2 regions of the Gilliamella sp. Fer4-1 genome follow, and region 2 is predicted to be linked to the other one. Evidence: riboswitches for the same ligand, from Rfam matches in the RefSeq annotation. Region 2 holds a riboswitch; the other holds the start of a gene.
The links. A riboswitch is a leader RNA that binds a small molecule or an ion and turns the genes downstream of it on or off. The one in region 2 is predicted to bind thiamine pyrophosphate.
Positions count from the first base shown of each region.

Region 1: linked by a shared signal. The riboswitch ahead of thiM (hydroxyethylthiazole kinase) and the one ahead of thiB (thiamine ABC transporter substrate binding subunit) in region 2 are both predicted to bind thiamine pyrophosphate.

Region 1 is NZ_LZGZ01000019.1:5,391-11,455, reverse strand. It holds gene A9G30_RS00710 (STY0301 family protein) at 116-574, shown strand; gene thiD (bifunctional hydroxymethylpyrimidine kinase/phosphomethylpyrimidine kinase) at 647-1,441, opposite strand; gene thiE (thiamine phosphate synthase) at 1,453-2,094, opposite strand; gene thiM (hydroxyethylthiazole kinase) at 2,103-2,891, opposite strand; TPP riboswitch at 2,948-3,049, opposite strand; gene trkA (Trk system potassium transporter TrkA) at 3,089-4,450, opposite strand; gene trpS (tryptophan--tRNA ligase) at 4,559-5,554, opposite strand; gene A9G30_RS00680 (phosphoglycolate phosphatase) at 5,578-6,065, opposite strand, start outside.
Region 2 is NZ_LZGZ01000248.1:14,800-20,864, reverse strand. It holds gene A9G30_RS12720 (hypothetical protein) at 1-222, shown strand, start outside; one part of gene A9G30_RS08705 (IS3 family transposase) at 289-1,127, opposite strand; one part of gene A9G30_RS08705 (IS3 family transposase) at 1,127-1,370, opposite strand; gene A9G30_RS08695 (hypothetical protein) at 1,554-2,054, shown strand; TPP riboswitch at 2,745-2,855, shown strand; gene thiB (thiamine ABC transporter substrate binding subunit) at 2,896-3,900, shown strand; gene thiP (thiamine/thiamine pyrophosphate ABC transporter permease) at 3,915-5,504, shown strand; gene thiQ (thiamine ABC transporter ATP-binding protein ThiQ) at 5,482-6,065, shown strand, end outside.

The sequences.
Region 1 (6,065 bases), on a different contig from region 2:
TAATGACTTATAAATAATTATAATTGTTTTTATTTAAGATATTAGCATGATTTTTTGAAATCTTCGAATGCTTTTATCTTTTTATTAATAGGTAATTGTTAGAAGGATAGATAATATGAAAAGGAAAATATTGAGTGTTACTCTAGCTATTATGGCTTGGTTTGGAGCGGTTTTTTTTGTTAATGCCTATCAAATTGATTGTCCACAAAACATCAAGGTTAAAGAAAAAGTTGAAAACAGGCCTAATGGATGGGAGGTTTCTGATGATATAAATAGTTTAACGGTATCGTTTAGTAGTATGATTGTTTATCACGGTAAACCTTCTAGAAAGGTCAGTTTAAAACCAGCAAAAGGATTGGTTGAAGGTAAGAAACATGAGTTAATATGGGAAGTCGATTTTAAAGCTGATGTTGAACCTTATTATGTTAGTTGCTCTTATAATGGCAGTAGAATTGAGCTAATAAAAAAAATTGATTTATCAATGAAAAGTTGTTGGGCTGATTATTTTGAAGATGAACAAGAAAAAAAAGGAACACTTACCTGTAGCACAAGTGAAGCAAAAGATTTGCATTAGTTGAAATATGGGATTTGTTGTTATATGTAATAGCTGACAACTTAAATCCCTTTTAGACTATTTATTGTGCTATCACCACCAACGGTAAAAATGGTGTGTTGGGCCAATTCCGTTACCAATATTTAAATTATCAGCATGGCTAATGGCTCCTTGCAAATAATTTTTAGCCTGCATTACGGCTTCTACTAAATTATATTTGGGTAATAATGCGGTAATTGCTGCAGATAGTGTGCAACCTGTGCCGTGAGTATTTTTAGTTTGAATTCGTGGAGAAGTTATTCTTATTACATTATCTTGGGTTATCAAATAATCAGGGCTTTGACTACCTGACAAATGCCCGCCTTTCATTAAAACCGCCTTGCAACCCAATTTGAGTAATTCATCCCCTTGCTTTTGCATATCATCTTCGTTTTTGGCCTCACCACAATCAAGTAGTGCTGCTGCTTCAGGAATATTAGGGGTAACAATGGTTGCTAAGGGTAATAATAACTCACGAATAGCAGTTATGGCATCAGATTTGAGCAGGGGATGTCCTCCTTTAGCTATCATTACAGTATCTAAGACGATAGCAGGAATAGCATTTGTGCTAAGAAGGTGGTGAACAGCTATAACTATCTCTTTATTCATTAGCATTCCCATTTTTACACTATTAATTTGAATATCTTGATATAGCGTATTGAATTGAGCTGCAACAAATTCAGGGGTAATGGCTAATAACGCATCAACCCCTTGTGTGCTTTGTGCTGTTAATGCAGTGATAACTGACATACCATAAGCACCGAGTGCCGAAAAAGTTTTTAAATCGGCTTGAATTCCTGCGCCACCGCTGGGATCTGATCCAGCAATGGTTAATGCAATTGTTGTCATAATTGTATGCCCTATTTAGCCTTCTTGATTTGCGTAATGAGTGATAACGTCGCTTGCTCAATATCTTGTTTACCACAAATAGCTGAAACCACAGCAACGCCTTCGATGCCTGTTTGAATAACGTTAGTCACATTACTTTCATCAATACCGCCAATGGCTACAGCAGGACATTGCTTCAGTTCTATTAGTTCGACTAATTGTTCGGTTCCCAGTGCTACTGCTGCATCTTTTTTCGTTGCGGTTGGAAAGATAGGACCAATACCAATATAATCAACCTTATGCCATGGAACGCTATCAAGTTGACGTCGATTAGCGATCGAAAACCCTAACCATTTATCTCTACCAATTAATTGACGAGTAACATCAACAGGAAGATCACTTTGTCCAATATGTACACCATCGGCGTCAACCGCTAAAGCAATATCGACATGATCATTAATAAACAGTGGTACGGGTGTTTCATTCAGCGCTTCTTTCAATGCTAATGCGGCATAATACCAATCTTTACCGCTAAACTTATGTTCAGATCTTAACTGTACTGCAGTTGCCCCATTAGAAACAGCAATTTTTGTGGTATTTACCATGCCACTAATACCACCACATAATAATGGATCAAGGACTAAATAAAGAGTTAAATCTAATTGCTTCTTCATCTTGTTCCTTATTGATGCAATGAATTAAATAGAGATAGTTGATCTAGTAATGATACCGCAAAGGTACCTAATCCTTGCTGTTTATTGGCACGTTGACCTGCTTTTTTCATCATAAAACAAGCTGAGGCGGTAGCTGATAAAGGATCTGGTGAATTGGCAATAAAAGCAGCTACCATAGCAGATAGTGCACAGCCTGTTCCTGTTACTTTTGTTAAAGCAATATCCCCACCAGTAATGCTATATAAGATGTTGCCGTTAGTGATATAATCAATATCCCCCGTCATTGCAACAATCGTTTGATATTTTTGTGCAAGTGCTTTGGCTGCATGTACAGCAGATGTCGTTGAGTTTTGACCATCAGGTCCTTTCGATGATCCATTTTCACCATTTAGTACTAATATTTCTGATGCATTACCGCGTATGACTGTTGGTTTTAATGATAGTAATTGACATACAATTTCAGTTCGATAATCAAGCGCCCCCCCCACAGCGACAGGATCAAGTACCCATGGAGTTTGTGTTTGCAAAGCTTGGGTTGTTGCTAATAACATACTTTTGGCTGTGCTACTGTTAATGGTGCCAATATTAATCAATAAACTATCCGCAATGGCGACAAATGATTCCACCTCTTGCTTAGCAATAATCATTGCTGGTGATGCGCCAATAGCGAGTAACACATTTGCGGTAAAATTTTGCACGACATCATTTGTAATACAATGCACTAATGGGTTTTGTTGTTTTACATGATGGATAAAAGGCGTTGCTTGTACTAATTGAAATGGCTTGTTGTCTAACATATTTATTCCCTGTTATTTTAGAACTAAAATATTGGGAAGAATCTGCCAAATTAAAGCTAAGACGGCTTAGACTTCCCTACGCTGGCATGATCCAGATCAGGTTCAACGGGTAAAATCTCAGTTTTTTGTCAAAATAAAAAACACCCCGAGTCAAAATTTACTCATCCATTATGAACTGACTATCAGTTTTTAACAAGCTATTGTAATAACTTTTCAATATCTGTTATTGCCTTTCTATCTGGCAAAAAGATGATTAGATGATCATTATCTTCTATCATCAAATCAGTATTAATAATAATCACATCTTCACCACGAACAACAGCTCCAATTGTTGCGCCTGAAGGTAGTTTTAAGCCATTAATATTTTTACCCACCAGTCTTGATGTATCATTATTGCCTTTGGCAACCACTTCGACAATTTCAGATTCTCCTTGCCTTAGCGAAACGACTTTAACCATACCAGTTTGTCTTACATGACTTAATAGTTCTGAAATGGTGGCATGTTGTGGCGATATTGCGATATCAATCACACTATCATTAATCAATTCAAGGTAGGCTTGGCGTTGAATTAGTACGATCACTTTTTTTGCGCCCATTCTTTTGGCAAGCATAGATGACATGATATTGGATTCATCGTCACCAGTGACTGCAATAAAAAGATCGGTAAGCTCGACTTGCTCTTGTGAAAGTAATTCTTGATCGGATGACTCACCATGCAACACTGTGGTATTAACCAGTTGCTCGGCAATGAGTTCGGCTCGCTCAACATTGCGTTCAATTAACTTGACTTGGTAATCATTTTCCAAACGCTTTGCTAAAGCGACAGCAACACTACCACCACCACTAATAATGATTCGTTTATAAGGTTTTTCTAATCGTTGTAGTTCACTGGTTACAGCTTTGATATTAACTGGTGGCGTAATAAAATACACCATATCTCCCGCTTCAACCAAGGTTGAGCCAAGCGGACGAATAAAGCGGTTTTTACGATAAATAGCAACCACTCGCGCTTCAACATGAGGTAAATGTTCTTTGAGCTCGGATAATTCACTGCCAACTAAAGCACCGCCATAATAAGCCGTTACCGCCACTAGACACACTCGGTTATCATAAAAAGAAGCAAATTGCAATGAGCCAGGGTATTGAACTAATTGACTTATATGATTAGTGATAAGATTTTCTGGGGCAATGATATGATCGATATTAATACAGTCTTTATTGAAAAAAGGATAATTTTCATCATTATATTCAGGCGCTCTAATGCGAGCCACTTTTTGTGGAATACTAAATAAGACATGACCAATTTGGCAGGCCATCATATTGACTTCATCAGAGTTAGTTACAGCAACAAGCATATCGGCCGATTCAGCACCAGCACTTTCTAATACTTGAGGATAGGATGATTTTCCACAAATTACCTGTAAATCAAAACGCTCTTGTAGCGATTGCAATCTATCATGATCTTCATCCACCACAGTAACATCGTTTTGTTTTTCGGTAACAAGATATTCCGCAAGTGCACTACCTGTTTGTCCTGCACCAAGAATAATAATCTTCATAACTAGCCTATATATTTAGATGGCTTTAACCATTATCCATTTACTTAGTATATTAAAACCATTGCATATCATTCATTTTTTAGACGCAATCTGTTATTGATTTTGCAATTATACAAACCCGATTGCATCATAGACTTTTTTCAACGTTGGCTCGGCTTTTGAACGTGCTTTTTCAGCTCCATCTTGCATGATTGAAAATAGATAATGTTCATCGTCACGATACTCATGATATTTAGCTTGCAAGGTAGTTAACATATCAATGACTTGCGTTGCAACTTCTGTTTTGAGGTGACCATACATTTTACCTTCAAACTCTTTTTCAAGCTCGGCAATAGGCTTATCTGTCACACCAGTTAAAATATCAAGTAGATTTGAAACACCAACTTTATTTTTAACATCATAGCGTACTACTGGTGGTTCATCAGAATCAGTCATCGCACGTTTGATTTTCTTCTCAATATCTTTTGGATTTTCGAGTAACCCAATCACATTATTACGGTTTTCATCTGATTTAGACATTTTCTTAGCCGGCTCCTGCAATGACATAACGCGCGCACCAACCTTGGCAATAAAAGGCTCAGGAACAGTAAAAATATCACCATAAAGCGCATTAAAACGCATAGCAATATCACGCGATAATTCAAGATGCTGTTTTTGATCATCACCAACAGGAACTAAGTTTGCTTGATAGAGTAAAATATCAGCAGCCATAAGTACAGGATAATCAAATAGCCCTGCATTGATATTCTCTGAATGGCGTGATGACTTATCTTTAAATTGCGTCATACGGCTAAGCTCACCAAAATAGGTGTAGCAATTTAAAGCCCAGCCTAACTCTGCATGTGCAGGTACATGCGATTGTACAAAAATAGTGCTTTTTTGCGGATCAATACCACAAGCTAAATAAAGGGCTAGTGTATCTAATGTGGCTTTACGTAATTTGTTTGGATCTTGACGTACGGTAATTGCATGCTGATTAACAATACAATAAACGCAATCATATTCGTTTTGCAAAGACACCCAATTTTTTAAAGCACCTAAGTAGTTGCCAAGTGTTAGTTCCCCTGATGGCTGAGCGCCACTAAATACAATCGGTTTACTCATAATTTCTTCCTAATTTACACTCATTATTTTTTTGCATCAGTTTTTGGCTGAGGTAGAATTGTTAATATATCTTTAAAATCGTCAAATAAAAAATCGGGATTACTAGTAGCAATTGAAACGCCATAGTTATAGCCATAGCTTAAGGCAACAGTTGGGCAGTTAGCATTTTGCGCAGCAGTGATATCGTTTTTCGAATCACCAACAAAAAGTAACTGATCGCTAAACAATCCAAATTTCGCCATTACTTGATACAAAGGAGCTGGGTGTGGTTTTAATTTGATCACATCTCCACCGCCAAGTACTAGCGAAAAGAACTCTTTTATGCCTAGTGACGCTAGTAATGCAGGTAAAAATTGGGCTGGCTTATTGGTCACTAATGCAAGTGGATAATGATTATCATAAAGCACTTTTAAAGTTTCTTTAACATTCGGAAACAGCCTAGTTTCGACATCAATAACTTTATCATAATGTTGGTTAAATAATATCTTGGCTTTGGCAAATTGTTCTTTTG
Region 2 (6,065 bases):
ATGGATTTTGAAAAAATACTGTCTGAGAGCCATCTATTTGAACGCTGGGCAACATTAACCATTGAAGAATATTTAGCAGTTAAAGCTTGGCTCATATGGGTTACAAGAGAAGATACATATCAAGATGATGAAGATATCTATCAAAATGATGAAAGTCTATGTCAACATGATGTAATGAATTCTTTGATTAGCCTAGACAAACTTATTGACCTTGCTAAGTAACGAGAAAAATGACGCTGTAAATAAATTGTAAATACCCCAAACTTAGTACACAACTCACGTAGAAAATCATGCTGCTTGTTTTAGTGTTTTATACTCAATCAATGTCATGTTATTTAATGCCTCATGCGGTCTTTCGGTGTTATAAACCGTTAACCATTCTTCAGTTATTCTCCTTGCTTGCGCTAAGTTGTTAAAAAGATATAAATCGAGTACTTCAGTACGATAGGTACGATTAAATCGTTCAATATAGCCATTTCGATAAGGGCTACCGGGCTGGATATAATCAATGGTTATACCATGTAATTTAGCCCAGTTGGTAAAGGTTTTTCCTGTAAATTCTGGCCCATTATCGACCCGTATTTTTAATGGATACCCATGATATTCGGCCAGTTTATCTAAGTAACGGGTAATCCTTCCTGCGGGTAAGCTTACTGCAATATCAATACCTAACGCCTCACGATTAAAGTCATTGATGACATTGAATGTCCTAAAGCGACGTTGATTACGACTACTGTCACTCATAAAATCCATTGACCAACATTCACCTTGTTTATTGGGGACTAATAACCTTTTCGGACATCGTGGAGGAATACGTTTTTTACGCTTTACCCTGAGATTAAGCTTTAATTCACAATACACCCGATATACTCGTTTATGATTCCATTGATAGCCGAGCTTTCTGATTCGATTAAAACACTTAGGAAAGCCCCAACGTAAATGCCTATCTGTGATAGCATTCAACACCGAAACAATCACCGAATCATCCTGTAACTTAGATTGATAATAGTAAGCACAACGGCTTAAATCAACAATAGCACAACTCATTGCAATAGTAACCGAATGATTTTGTTGTAATTGCTGTGCCCACGTTTTACGTGCCTTGGTGGGCACTAAAGCTTTTTTATAATTTCTTCCTGAAGCTGGGATTTTAAGCTCAGTTCGGCAAACATCTGCTTAAGCTTGCGGTTTTCAGCCTCCAGCTCCTTTAAGCGTTTGATATCCGACGTTTCCATACCGCCATATTTTTCCCGCCATTTATAAAAAGTTGAATTACCCATGCCATATTTACGGCACAGCTCTTTAACGGGAATACCCGCTTCAGCTTCTTTTAAAATAGCGACGATTTGATGTTCAGTCATTTTTTTCATCATTAAATCCCCTTTTCTTTTATCATAGAGAATTTTCTACTTTTTTACTGTACTATTTTAGGGGATAGTTACACGATGCCAATGATTTGATATGGAATACACCCATTACACACGAAGAAATTACTGCCACTGTAACCAAAAATAACAGCGAATGATTCTTGGATTCATGCAGCTTGTTCGAGTGTGAGTTTGATTCCCTGTGAACCACAGTTAGAAGCAAAAGTATTTGTACGTGTCACTTTAAACGGCCCATTTGCCGATGATACTCAGATAAATTCCGGTAATCCTATTCCATTTTTTAAGCAGAGTTTACCACAAACATTTGAATTAGTAGGTAGAAATAGACATAATGAAGAGGTTGTAAGATATGGTTTTGTGTTGAAGCACTGGTTTATTAATCGCGGTGATAAAAAAGGTAGTCAATCAGAGCAAACCGCATGGTGCAGTGCGATAAATTATCGTATGTCAAGAGTAAAAGACTTGACCAATGTGAAGTGTGGAGAAAGAAGAACCGAGGACAACTTCCCTTGCAGAAACGGCATAGATGGTGCCTTTCGTCCACCAATAAATTATCGTATAGATTACGCTCCTGAAGCTACATTACGTTATGTTGATGCTGGCTTGATAACGGAGTGGGGGATTTTGAATTACTATTATTCTATTTGGGATAGTAATGGTCGCTGACAATCCGACGGCGGCTTGGGAGCAGGAATCTGGACTAGCGATAGCGATTTCTTCGTAGACTCGGGCTATGGTAAAGTAAAAAATCCAAATTCAAATTTTGTTTCTAGTATCAATTATGGTATTTGCGTTCACCCTTAATACTGACTTCTTAATTCTTATATAAAAGGATATGCAACTTGACATAAATCAAAGGTAAAGCTGTTAACGTATAATGCTCAACGTTAGTTAGTCTAAGTCGCCAAGCGAGCTAACGTTAAGTGCGTTTGTACAGCCAGCATATGTTTTTAACGCTGGCGTAAAAGTGTTGTTTAATGAAGCAATTAACTGTTGTGTTTTATTAAGGATTCCTCCAAAAACGGTCAGAAAAACATGAATAAAATCAATGATTTTTCTGACCGTTTTTTATTGGTAATGCATTCATGATTTTATAAAAGTCAAAGGTTATTATTATTTATTCAGAGTTAGAAAATGTTAACATCACCGTAGCTTGTTACGTTATGGATAAGCTGATGAAAAATTGATATCGTTTCGTTTTCGAGCATTCAGCGTAATAGGTGTCTTTTTTGCTTTAAAGCAAAATCATAAAAAAAACAATAAAATCAATGATTGTTTTAATTTCTCGTTGTTTCGTTCACAACGCTTTATTTGTTTGGTTGTTTACAAACATAATCCTAAACACTACACTAGTCAATGTTCTCAACGGGGTGCCCAGTGGGGCTGAGAATGTTAGCGTTAGATTAGCATAACCCGTCGAACCTGAACTGGATCATGCCAGCGGAGGGATTTGAGTTATTATACCTACTCAAACCTTTTGTCTTTTATTTGCTATTTTGGAGGCAAAATGTTTTGTAAAAAATTGTTATTATCTTTGGTATTATCTGCACTTTTTATGGCAAATATTGCAAATGCTACCAACATAAAACCTACCTTGATTGTGTATAGCTACAACTCTTTTATTTCTGAGTGGGGGCCAGGGCGGGAAATTGAAAAGGGATTTGAAGCGCAGTGTGGTTGCGAAGTTGAGATTGTTACATTAGGCGATGGCGTATCGATTTTAAATCGAATGCGTCTTGAGGGCGATAAGACCAATGCCGATGTTGTTTTGGGATTAGACAATAATCTTTTAGAACAGGCTAAACAAGCCAATATTGTTATTCCTCACCAAATCAATAAACCCGATAATTTAAATACCAACTGGTGGGATGATGATTTTGTGCCTTATGATTTTGGCTATTTTGCTTTTATTTATAATCAACAAAAAATCAGCAATCCACCACGCTCTATGCATGAATTAGTTGATAATAAAGCCAACTGGAAGATTATCTATCAAGATCCTAGAACCAGCACTCCGGGGTTAGGTTTATTATTTTGGATAAAGAATATTTATGGTGATGATGCCTCATCAGCATGGCAAAAAATAGCTAAAAACACCGTGACAGTAACTAAGGGCTGGAGTGAAGCTTATGGGCTATTTTTAAAGGGTGAAGCTGATTTTGTGCTTAGCTATAGTACTTCACCTGTTGCTCATATTATGAATGATAATGATCATCGTTATGCTGCGGCTATTTTTGATGAAGGGCATTATCGTCAAGTTGAAGTTGCTGGTATTACTAAATATAGCCAGCAACCCGAATTAGCACGGGCTTTTTTGCAATATTTATTGACCCCCGATGTGCAACGTCAATTTGCTGAGAAAAATACCATGTACCCTATTATTAATACATCGTTACCTGAAGCTTTTAAGCAAGTTAAGCCTATAAATAAAGCGCTTGAGTTTGATGCAAAGCAAGTTGAACATAATCAAAAAACGTGGGTACGAGAATGGCAGTCTGCCATTAGCAAGTAGTTTTATTTTACCTAATGTTGAAGTTAAGAATATTACTCCCAGGAATTAGCGCTGCTAGCCTGATCTTAATGATATTAGGCGCAGCACTCTTTGCGCTTTGTTTGACTGCGATTAAATTTAATAATTTAGTCGTCTATTTTGATGAGTATTTATTACATGTTATTTGGATAACTTTATTTCAAGCAACATTATCGACTTTATTATCTGTATTATTGGCAATTATCATGGCTAAAGCTTTGTCGATGATTGATTTTTTAGGTAAAAGATTATTATTGCGCATTATGCCAATTACCTTCATTTTACCGACACTTGTTGTAGTCACTGGGTTGTTGTCGGTTTATGGTAAACAGGGCTTATTAGCGACTGTTTTCGGTTATTTTGGGGTGCCTTTTATGACTTCGATTTATGGGTTAACAGGCATTTTACTTGCACATGTATTTTTAAATTTTCCGTATGCTTGCTGTCTATTCTATCGAACGTTAAATAGTGCACCAGTTGAACACAAACAGCTAGCTGCACAATTAAACTTTTCAAGTTTTACTTACTTTAAATTGATTGAGTGGCCATTACTGCGTCGGCAACTGTTCCCGATGGCTGCGCTTATTTTTATGCTGTGTTTTTCTAGCTTTGCTATTGTATTAGCGCTAGGAGGTGGACCAAAATATACAACATTTGAAGTCGCCATTTATCAATCTATTCGTGATTTAGATTTAGCTCAGGCTGTGCTTTTAGCTTGTTTACAGTTTATTTGTTGTGTTTGTTTTATTTGCTTGATGCAAAAATTTACTCATAATAATAACCACCATCAAAAACCTAATACATGCTATGTTAGGCAAAGTTACCGTTTGCCTGTTTCAAATCATTTAGCCTTTTTATGTATGATTATTATTGTTATTGGTGGGTTATTTATTTTGCTACCGATTATGACCCTACTCATTGAAGGGGGATATTTTTTTCAATGGTCATTTTTAACTGCGTCTTTTCAACAGGCAGTTATGTTTTCATTATTAATTGCTTTTGGCTCAGCTACTATTGCCATGTTGCTAGCATTGTTATTACTTTATACTAATAGCCGTTTGTTAATTAATCACAAAATACAGTGGAGCAACCAATTAATGTTAGTTGGATCGCTAATTTTAATTATTCCAAGCATGGTATTTTCATCAGGTCTATTTTTATTATTATTTCCCTTTGCGCATAGTTTTATCGTTGTTTGCCTTTTAATTATGCTATGTAATGGTTTAATAGCATTGCCTTTTATATTGAAAAATCTTGCTGTACCTATGTTTGATGTTGTATCGCGCTATTGGCAATTAAGTCAATCACTTAATATTAATGGCTTTTTTCACTTTTATTTGATTGAATATAAAGCACTAAAAAGATTAATTATCCAGAGTTTTGCTCTGTCTGCAATATTATCATTGGGTGATTTTGGTATTATTGCTTTATTTGGTGGGAAATCAGTGACCACATTACCGTATTATTTGTATGAACAAATATCAAGTTATCATTATAAAGAAAGTGCCGTAACGGCCGCATTATTGTTAATATTATCTTTTAGTTTATTGGTTGTGATGGATTATGATCGAACTAAATCAAATTAATTATCATTACGATAATTTTAAAATGCATTTTAATATCAAAATTGCAGCAAAAGAAAAAGTCGTCATTATTGGACGCAGTGGTGCTGGTAAAAGTACCTTGTTAAATTTGATTGCTGGATTTGTTTTACCAAACTCGGGGCAAATTTTACTTAATCATCAAAATATGACTCGCACCTTGCCAGGCAAACGCCCCGTTTCGATTTTATTTCAACGTAACAATTTATTTAACCATTTAACCGTTGAGCAAAATATTGGTTTAGGTATAAAACCTTGTTTAAAACTGAATGCATCTGAACGGCAAACAATAGAAGATATACTAGTTAAGGTTAGTTTAGCAGGTTTTAACAATCGTTATCCTAATCAGCTTTCAGGCGGGCAACGGCAACGTGTGGCATTAGCGCGTTGTTTAATTCAGCATCGCCCTGTTTTATTGTTAGATGAACCATTTTCAGCGCTCGATCAAGCTCTGCGTTTTGAAATGTTGGCGTTAGTCGATCAAATTTGTGATGATTTCAATTTAACTTTAATGATGGTATCACACTATCTTGATGATTCACTTAA